Regions from separate parts of the Ruegeria sp. H3 genome, predicted to be linked through region 1. Evidence: riboswitches for the same ligand, from Rfam matches in the RefSeq annotation. Region 1 holds a riboswitch; the other holds the start of a gene.
The links. Region 1 has a riboswitch for cobalamin ahead of ACR0JE_RS05285 (DUF1636 family protein). Riboswitches for the same ligand answer to the same signal wherever they lie in the genome.

Region 1 (4,761 bases):
TTCGGCCAGATGGATATTTGCCGTCCTGTCCTGTTCCCAAATCCGCTCAACCGCCGGGGAATGAGTGAGGTACAAACGCCCATCCACGACCTGCCATGCCATGGGGTCAGTGCTTTTCAGAACACCATTTGCCATCGCATAGGAACAATAGCCCCCGAACTGAGGCGCAAAGGCGCGCGGGTTGCTTTCAAACCGTTCGCGATTTTCCTGCGACGCAAAATGCCACTGGGCCCCTTTCCACATGACGGCAATGCTTGGTTCACCCCGAACCGGTACTGTACTGTCGAAATAGGACACTGGATCATACCCCGCCATCGCAGCGCCATCGGTCGCAAAATAGACAGGTTTGTCCTGCGCCCAAGCGAAAGGTGCAAAAGCGATGGCTGTCAGTATACCGAATATGAAACGGCGGTTTTGCATCTGGGTCCTGTAGCAAAGAATCGAGCACCTAAGATGCAATTTTTGAACCGCTGTGAAACCCCCGTTGACGTGGATGTGAACATCCTTGCGAATGCATGGCAGCCCTTAATCAAAGATGTCTTCTATAACATCCCAGGCTTCATCCAGAACACGATAGAACGTGCTCTTTTTCTTCTTCTTTTTTCGCGATTTCGGGGGTGCTACGTGGCTGATCGCCGTACGAGCAGGCTTTGATTTCTGAACCTTGTGCTTTGGCAACATCTTAAGGTCGTGCAGAGGCGCACCACAGCTTGAGCAACTCAGCTCGTGCCGTTTCTTCCCGGTCAGAACCAGGGCAGCCCGAGTACCGCAATAGCAGCAGGTTGCGATTTTGGACGGTCCGGAAATAGCGATCTCCTGTCTAATGGTGCCGAGAGGCATATAGGGCGATTGCGGCAGCATTTGAGACATTCAGTGACCCAAATCCCCCGGATGCGTCAATTTTCACCAATTGATCCACAGTCTCTTTGGTCTTTTGCCGCAATCCCGGCCCTTCAGCACCCAATACCAGCGCCACAGGTCGATCCCTTTGGTTCCCCAGGGCTGTTTCAATAGTTTCATTCGCCTCGCCATCCAGACCGAGCACCAGAAATCCCATCGACTGAAGCTCGGTTATGGCATCGGCCAGATTGCGCACCCTTAGATAAGGCTGACGTTCCAATGCGCCGCTGGCGGTCTTGGCCAGTGCCCCGGTTTCAGGGGCCGAATGATGCCGGGTTCCGATCACAGCACTTGCACCCAGTACTTCGGCTGACCGAAGAATCGCACCCACATTATGTGGGTCCGTTACACGGTCCAGTAGGATCACGCGGGGATGTTCCCGTCCGATGCAGTTCTCGGCCAAACCGCCCCACTCCAGCGGCTTAACCTCAAGCGCTGCCCCCTGATGCACCGAACCCGCATCGATCGGGGCACTAAACTTGCGCGGATCAACCATCTCGGCCTCGATCCCCGCGAATTCAATGGCTTCGAGCAGCTTGTCCCGCGCATTTCGCGTCACAATCAGGCGCAGTTTCTGGCGTTTGGGGTTCATCAAGGCGTCGCGCACGGCGTGCAAACCAAACAGCCAAACCGTCTCTGCCGCAGCTGCTTTTCGCGCCTGTTCCTTTTCAACAACCCACTTGGGTTTTTTCATTCTGAGGGCCTCCGGGCCATGAATTCGCTTTCCTGCGTCAATGCCGTATTTTCCTGTTGACGCTCCTTTGGTCCGCTAGTAATCACGCCTCCACGTCAGGTGCAACGCCTGACAGTGGGCGACAGGCCGCAAGGTGTGGCAGGGGACTGTAACTCCCTCGCGGAGACGCACGCCTGGTTCGATTCCAGGGTCGCCCACCACTCTCACAAAGCTTCCAGATTCCAGAGCAAAACGCCCCCACCATTGGCCTGTGCCTTCAGTTATGAAGAGCAGTCTAGTCATTCGTCAAACATTTGGTTCAGTGACGTGGTCGCTGTTAAACCTTTCGAAAGCCGCAGGCTAAGCCAGCCATGCCGCCCAGCGACTGCCACAGGTCGTTTTTCTGCACCCGACGTTGCGGTTGTCGGCGACACGCTTGACAAGCACCGTATCAGTGCCGCATGTCCGATCCGTTGGTGTCCTCGTAAGAGGATGAAAAGGGAATGCGTCAACGGGTTTACCGCCAAACGCAGCCGCCCCCGCGACCGTGACCGGAGAGGGTGCCCAAAGCCACTGGCCAAAGGCTGGGAAGGCAGGACATCCGACAGGGTATACACCCTGACATCCGCAAGCCGGGAGACCTGCCAGCGCCCGAAGATGAAACCGGACGGGGTGTTCCGGTGTGGGGCTTGGATCGGCCCACATGAAACCCCGTCCCCCAGATTTGATTAAGGGGGATGAGAGAGATGAGTAAAGCCGCACCAGTTGAACTGCTGGTCTGCACGACATGCCGCCGTGGCCTGGCAATCGAAGATGACACCCAGCGCCCCGGCGCTTTGCTGCATAAGGCGCTGGAACAGGCGGGCGTGCCAGATGGGATCCATCTGAAACCCGTGGAGTGCCTGTCAAATTGCGATCAAGGATGTTCCATCGTGTTGCGGGGCGGACCCACGCGTTGGACTTTTGTCTACGAAAACCTCAACGAAACCGACCATGTCGAAACGATCATCGAAGGTGTGACCAAGTATTTGGCCACTGACGATGGTTTGGTCAAATGGCGCGAACGTCCTGAACATTTCCGCAAAAACTGTGCGGCCCGTATTCCCCCGATTGGAGCCCTGAAATGAGCAACTTGGAAAAACTCCCCGTCACCGTGATCACTGGCTTCTTGGGTTCGGGCAAAACCACACTGGTCAAGCACCTGATGCAGAACCCGCAGGGCAAGCGTCTGGCGGTGGTGGTCAACGAATTTGGCGATGTTGGCGTCGATGGCGACATCCTGAAATCCTGTGCGATCCCCGATTGTCCGGCAGAAAACATCATGGAATTGGCGAACGGCTGTATCTGCTGCACCGTGGCCGACGACTTCATCCCGACCATCGAAGCCTTGATGGCACTGGAGCCGCGCCCTGAGCATATTCTGATCGAAACCTCTGGGCTCGCCTTGCCCAAGCCGCTGCTGAAAGCCTTCGACTGGCCGGATATTCGCTCGAAAATCACCGTCGATGGTGTGATCGCTCTGGCCGATGCCGAAGCTGTCGCCGCCGGTCGCTTTGCGCCAAATGTGGCAGCGGTGGATGCGCAACGTCTGGCCGATGACTCGATTGACCACGAAACACCCTTGGCCGAGGTGTTCGAGGATCAGATTTCCTGCGCCGACATCATTCTGCTGACCAAGCCCGATCTGGCCGGTCCTGAAGGCGTAGCCAAAGCGAAAGAGATCATCGCCACTGAGGCCCCTCGCCCGCTGCCCGTTGTCGAAGTTGCCGAAGGCGCCGTGGACGTACGGGTCGTTCTGGGTCTTGAGGCCGCAGCCGAGGATGACATGGACGCCCGCCCGTCGCATCACGACGGTCACCACGATCACGAGCATGACGATTTCGAAAGCATCATCGTTGATCTGCCGGAACAGTCCGATCCAGCCGATCTGGTCGCCAAGATCGAACTTCTGGCCACTGAGCTGAACATTTTGCGCGTCAAAGGCTATGCCGCCGTCGAAGGCAAGCCGATGCGCCTGCTGGTGCAAGCCGTGGGTGCCCGCGTGCGTCATCAATATGACCGCCCGTGGGGGCCCGGCGAAGAACGCCGCTCGCGCATGGTGGTGATCGCCGAGCATGACGACATCAAAGAAGCAGAAATCCGCGATATCCTCGCGGGTGTCACCGAGGCCGCCGAGTAAGGCCCATGCACGTCGTCTTCCGCGAAAGCCACGGGTTAGAAGAAACGGAAACCCCAACCGATCTGGGCCAGAGCCCGGCGGATCTGGTGGTGCTGTCCTTCTCGGACAGCGACCTGGGCGCTTTCGCGGCAGGCTGGCATCGCGGTGGCGGACCGGAAGGGCGAATGCCGACCCTGCGGTTGGCGAACCTGACGGCGTTGAAGCATCCTCTGTCCGTCGACACCTACGTGGAACAGACGCTTGAGGGTGCCAAGGGCATTCTGATCCGTCTGATTGGCGGCGTGCCTTACTGGGCCTACGGGTTACAGCAAGTTCTGTCACTGGCTCAGGCCAAGGGGATCGCTTTGGCCGTCTTACCCGCCGACGGACGTGAGGATACGCGGCTGGATGAATATTCCACCCTACCCGTCTCGACCCTGCGCCGTCTGGCGCATCTCTGCGACACCGGCGGAGAGGTCGCGGCACAGGCTGCCTTGGCGCAGATGGCATTGGCGGCGGGGCTTTATGCCGGCCCTGTTATGGGGGCTAAAACCCTGCCCGAATCCGGCGCGTGGTGTCCTGTTCGCGGCGTGATCCCGGTTGAGGCGGCCTTTTCGGGCAACGCAAAACGTATCATCGTCACGTTCTATCGCGCCTATCTGACATCGGCGGATACAGCCCCTGTCGCCGCCGTGATCCGCAGCTTGCGGGATCGCGGGTTCGACGCAGTGGGCCTCTTTGCCCCTTCGCTCAAAGCACCTGCTGCCGCTGAATGGCTGCGTGACAACATCGTCACGCTGAAACCTTCGGCGATCATCAACGCCACCTCTTTCTCGGGCAAAGGCGCATCGGGAACGTCTCCTTTGGACGCGGCGGGCGTGCCGGTATTTCAGATGGCCCTCGCCACATCCCGACGCAAGGCTTGGGCCGAGGCCGAACGAGGTCTCTCCCCTGCCGATCTCGCCATGCATGTGGTGCTGCCCGAAGTGGACGGGCGCATTTCAGCGGGCATTGCCTCATTCAAGGAACC
Region 2 (4,761 bases), on a different contig from region 1:
ATGGTCTCGTCGGTCGAGGTCAATTGCTCGATTGCGTCATTGATCCGCCATCGGTTGATATAGTCGAAGAACGTACTGTTCAGTTTGGCATTCAACGTTTGCGAAACATAGTGCGATGTGACACCGATATGCTTGGCCAAATCCCACAGGCTAAGGTTCGGTTCGCGATAGAGCAGGTCCTGGCTCATCGCCGTTTCGATTTTCTTCGCAATCCGTGCGGCGCGTTCTTCGTCAAGGGCAGATTTCTTGTACTTGCGCTCGGATGGCTCATCCGGGTCCGGCGGGTCTGAGACAGGTGTTCGGGTCAGGCCGGGACGTTGGCGTAGGCCCCATATGCCAATGACCCAGAATAGAAACAGCAGGGCAAGGCTTTCTAGGAAATCAAGCAGCTCGTCTTGCACCTCGAACCCGACGGCCTCGGACACTGTAAGTATGCTGACAGCAGCCGACAGAAACCAAAATGACATCGCTGCCAAAGTGATCACCCAAACCCAAGTCAGCTCTCGGTTTTCGGTGCTTGCAAACACTTCGCGCAACCGTTTTCGGTAGGTCATCAACATGCGGATGATCAGGATCAGGTAAACGGCCATTATGATCCGAAACAGTACGTCAGCGGTCAAAACCGCCAAGGCGATCAACACAAACCGCAACAACCGGGGATCGTCCTCAGGTAGGTCAACATCGCTCAGATCCGTTGGCAGAAACATCAGCGATGACATGAGCAGCCCGGATATGATGATCGGGGGTAGGTGATACCGCAGCCTAGGCTTGGGCGCTTCATCCGCTTCGCTGGTCAAGGCGCGGACATAAAGCCAGAAAAGAAAGGGGCTTGCGAAATCAAACAGAACGACAAGCACGCTAACGCGCATCACAAGATTGAACTCGTCCTCACTTCCTGACGCGTCGGCGATCAAAGCGCCAAGAGAGGACAGGCCCTGTATAAGAAACAGCGCGGCCAGGGGCATGAACACACCGGTATCACGCTTTCGTAGAAACAGCAGGTTAGCACAAAACAGGCAGAGCCCGATAAAGGCGGTATCAACGAATTGGGTGGCGGATTCCAAAATTACTTACTCTCTGAAAATCGACCACGGATGGTCTTGCGCTGCAGCCTCTTCATGCCCTCTACAGCATGCGATCTGACATCTACCAATTTCATGGGATTTGTCGTCTCTTTTGATCGGACAGGACGTTTGAGACTGCGTTAGACAGGTTTAATCTATATTCTTGCGCGGCCGTTCGGCGCGCTACGACTTGGCGTGGCGTGCCAGAAACTGCGAGAACCGGGCCAGCCCGGCTTTCAAATCTTCGGTTGGGTTGGTGTATCCAAGCCGCAGCCAGCCCTCCACGTCCATTGCGCTGCCCGGCGTCAGCATCACACCTTCTTCTTGCAACAGCGTCACGCATAGATCGCGCGAAGACATTGGTAGTTCGTATTTCAACAAGGCCGTAGTGCCGGATTTTGGCGGCACCCAGCTAAGCAGCGGTTCGTTTACGATCCAATCCTGAACGATCCGCAAGTTTTCGCGAGTGATCCGGTGCGCCCGCGCCAGTATCTTGTCGCGATGTTCCAGCGCCATGGCGGCTAGCATTTCGTCGATCTTGCCAACCGATATCGTGTTGTAGTCCCGGTGGATCATCACGTCATGCAGCATTTCTTTGGGTCCGGCGATCCAGCCAACCCGTAACCCGGCCAGCGAATAGGCCTTGGACATGCCCGCCGTGCTGATCCCTTTTTCGTACAGGTCTGCGACTGCGGCGGTGAAGCCGTCGCCTGTCTGATCTGTTCCGCGATAGACCTCGTCACAAAGCAACCAGGCATCGACACCACGTGCGATTTCGACGATTTGTTCCAGCAATGTGCGATCCATCAGCGCCCCTGTCGGGTTGTTGGGATTGTTGATCGCAATCAGGCGCGTATCGGATCGCACCATCGCCCGCAACTCGTCCAGATCGGGCAAAAAGGCGTTTTCAGGCCGTAAGTGCAGCAGTTCGATTTCGGCACCGATGCTTTCGGGGATGGAATAGTGTTGCTGATAGGTCGGGATTACAGAGATCACGTGATCACCACGCGAAACCAGCGTCTGATGCACCAGAGAGTTCGCGCCGATGGTCCCGTGCGTTGTTAGGATGTTATCCCGGCCCTGACTGTCATAAAGGCCACAGATCGCATCGCGCAGGCGTTCTGACCCTTCAATTGCGCCATAGGTCATCTTCATGGATGACAGATCGTTCAGAATGCTATTGTGCTGGCCCGCCATGTCGAACAGTTCGCCCAGCGTGATGGACTGAACGCAGGTCTCAGCCAGATTGAGCTCGCAGGTCGTCTCGAACTCATTCATCCACATCTCAACACCAAAGGGTCTGATTTCCATTGGGGCTCTCCTACTTTCAGCATTTGGGGCGATGGCACGTAACGGACGCACGGTTATGAAGATGTCTTATACCGCCAAACCAGCCAAGCGGAAGATTGCGGGTTTGTGCCTGAAATGTATCCAGGGGTTTTACTGCACAAACCCGGATCCGACCCGAACATCGAGATGTCTGTTTTGAAACTGAAAATGTCGCAAGTCTCTCAGCATAAGAACCGCGCGACTCTATCCTGTGCATGTGAGGTGCCGTTGTTTGAGTCTCAGACAGCGGAGAATTGGGAAGCCGGTGAAATTCCGGCACTGCCCCCGCAACGGTAAGGAAGGTCAGGTTCGGCAATCAACCACTGGGACGAGGATCCCGGGAAGGTGTCGCAACCGGGCGCAAGCCCCTTTCAAGTCCGGAAACCAGCCTTGCAGATATGTCAAACCGCGGGTGGCGGTGGGGGCACATGTTTCGGACGTGATCCTCGCGCGCCTCCGGACGGTTCCTCCTTGTCATCTGCCCAAGCAATGCCGCGGGGCGCGGCAGGAGAGCCAGAAATGAACAGCATTCAAAGCCTGTTGGCACGTCGCATCCCTGGTCACGCGCTCGAGCAGGCCTTTTATACAGACCCTCAGGTTTTTCAGGCCGATCTTGAAGCCATCCACTACCGCGACTGGCTGTTTGCCATTCCGGCTTGTGAACTGGTGAAAGCAGGGGATTACGTAACCTATACCGTTGGTGCCTATCGCATTATCATTGTGCGTGGTGCTGACAACCAAATCAGGGCGTTTCACAATACTTGCCGCCACCGTGGCTCGATCATTTGCAAGGCTGCAAAAGGCAATGCGCCTAAGCTGGTTTGCCCCTATCACCAATGGACCTACGAGCTTGATGGTTCATTGCTGTGGGCGCGCGATATGGGGCCGGATTTCGATCCGAAACAGCATGGGTTGAAGACCGTCCATTGCCGTGAGCTTGCCGGGTTGGTTTACATCTGTCTTGCGGACAACGCCCCAGATTTCGACATGTTCGCCAGTACCGCGCGCCCTTATCTGGAGCCGCATGATCTGGGCAACGCCAAAGTGGCTTTTGAAAGTTCGATTGTTGAGAAAGGCAACTGGAAGCTGGTTTGGGAAAATAACCGCGAGTGTTACCACTGCGGTGGCAACCATCCCGCGCTATGCCGCACATTCCCTGATGATCCTGCAGTCACAGGGATCGAAGGGGGTGAGACGCCGCTGCATATGCAAGCGCATTTTGACAGGTGCGAAGCCGCCGGGATGCCCTCGCAATTCTACCTGCATGATGACGGACAATTCCGTATGGCTCGGATGCCTCTGAAAGAAGGAGCGCAAAGCTATACGATGGATGGAAAATCCGCCGTGCGGCGCTGGCTTGGCCGATCGCCTTTTGCGGATGCAGGTGCGTTGTTGAAATTTCACTATCCAACTACCTGGAACCACTTTCTGGCTGATCATTCCATCGTGTTCCGCGTAACACCAATCAGCCCGACTGAAACCGAGGTCACAACCAAATGGCTGGTTCACAAGGATGCCGTTGAAGGGGTCGATTACGATCTGAAACGTCTGACCGAGGTCTGGATTGCCACCAATGACGAAGACCGTCAGGTGGTCGAGGATAATCAGCTGGGTATCAACAGCCCGGCCTATCTGCCTGGCCCGTATTCGCCGACGCAGGAATCCGGTGTGCTGCAATTCGTGGATTGGTATTGCAACACGTTGGCCGGTCGGTTGGCCCCCGAAACAATGGCGGCGGAGTAACGGTGATGAAAGATCTCAACGCGGTTGTGAATATCTGGCAGGACAGCGAAACACTGGAATGCGTCTCGGTCGTGCCCGAGATGGCAAATACGGCCAGTTTCACCTTTCGCGCTCCGTCTGGGTCGATGTTTGCGTACCATCCAGGGCAGTTTCTGACTTTGGAAATCCCGGCTCCTGGACAGCCGGGTGGGGTTGTGCATCGCACCTATACGATTTCTTCTTCTCCCTCGCGGCCACGGTCGATCACCATCACTGCCAAGGCCCAGCCCGACAGTATTGGAACGCGCTGGATGCTGGACAACCTGCAACCCGGCATGCGGATCAAAGCCATCGGACCAGCCGGGCTGTTTTCGAATGTTGAAAGCACGGCTGGCAAATATCTATTCATCTCTGCTGGGTCCGGGATCACCCCGATGATGTCGATGACCACCTGCATGTGGGACGAGGGGCGTGATCTGGATATTGTCTTTATCAACTGCGCAAAGCGACCGTCCGAGATCATCTTTCGCCAGCGGCTGGAACACATGGCCAGCCGAACCCCTGGCCTAGATCTGAAATTCGTTGTTGAAGAGCCCGACCGCTATCGCCCTTGGACGGGGTATCAGGGGCAGTTCAACCAGTTGAT

Region 2: linked by a shared signal. The riboswitch ahead of ACR0JE_RS09865 (aromatic ring-hydroxylating oxygenase subunit alpha) and the one ahead of ACR0JE_RS05285 (DUF1636 family protein) in region 1 are both predicted to bind cobalamin.

The regions. Positions count from the first base shown of each region.
Region 1 covers NZ_JBQFOD010000003.1:175,509-180,269, forward strand. Annotated here, with positions in the region: gene ACR0JE_RS05265 (YHS domain-containing (seleno)protein) at 1-420, opposite strand, end outside; gene ACR0JE_RS05270 (hypothetical protein) at 526-840, opposite strand; gene rlmB (23S rRNA (guanosine(2251)-2'-O)-methyltransferase RlmB) at 821-1,594, opposite strand; tRNA gene ACR0JE_RS05280 (tRNA-Tyr) at 1,711-1,794, shown strand; cobalamin riboswitch at 2,031-2,236, shown strand; gene ACR0JE_RS05285 (DUF1636 family protein) at 2,320-2,700, shown strand; gene cobW (cobalamin biosynthesis protein CobW) at 2,697-3,752, shown strand; gene cobN (cobaltochelatase subunit CobN) at 3,758-4,761, shown strand, end outside.
Region 2 covers NZ_JBQFOD010000007.1:6,800-11,560, forward strand. Annotated here, with positions in the region: gene ACR0JE_RS09855 (helix-turn-helix domain-containing protein) at 1-1,064, opposite strand, end outside; gene ACR0JE_RS09860 (aminotransferase) at 1,248-2,375, opposite strand; cobalamin riboswitch at 2,597-2,800, shown strand; gene ACR0JE_RS09865 (aromatic ring-hydroxylating oxygenase subunit alpha) at 2,913-4,136, shown strand; gene ACR0JE_RS09870 (FAD-binding oxidoreductase) at 4,142-4,761, shown strand, end outside.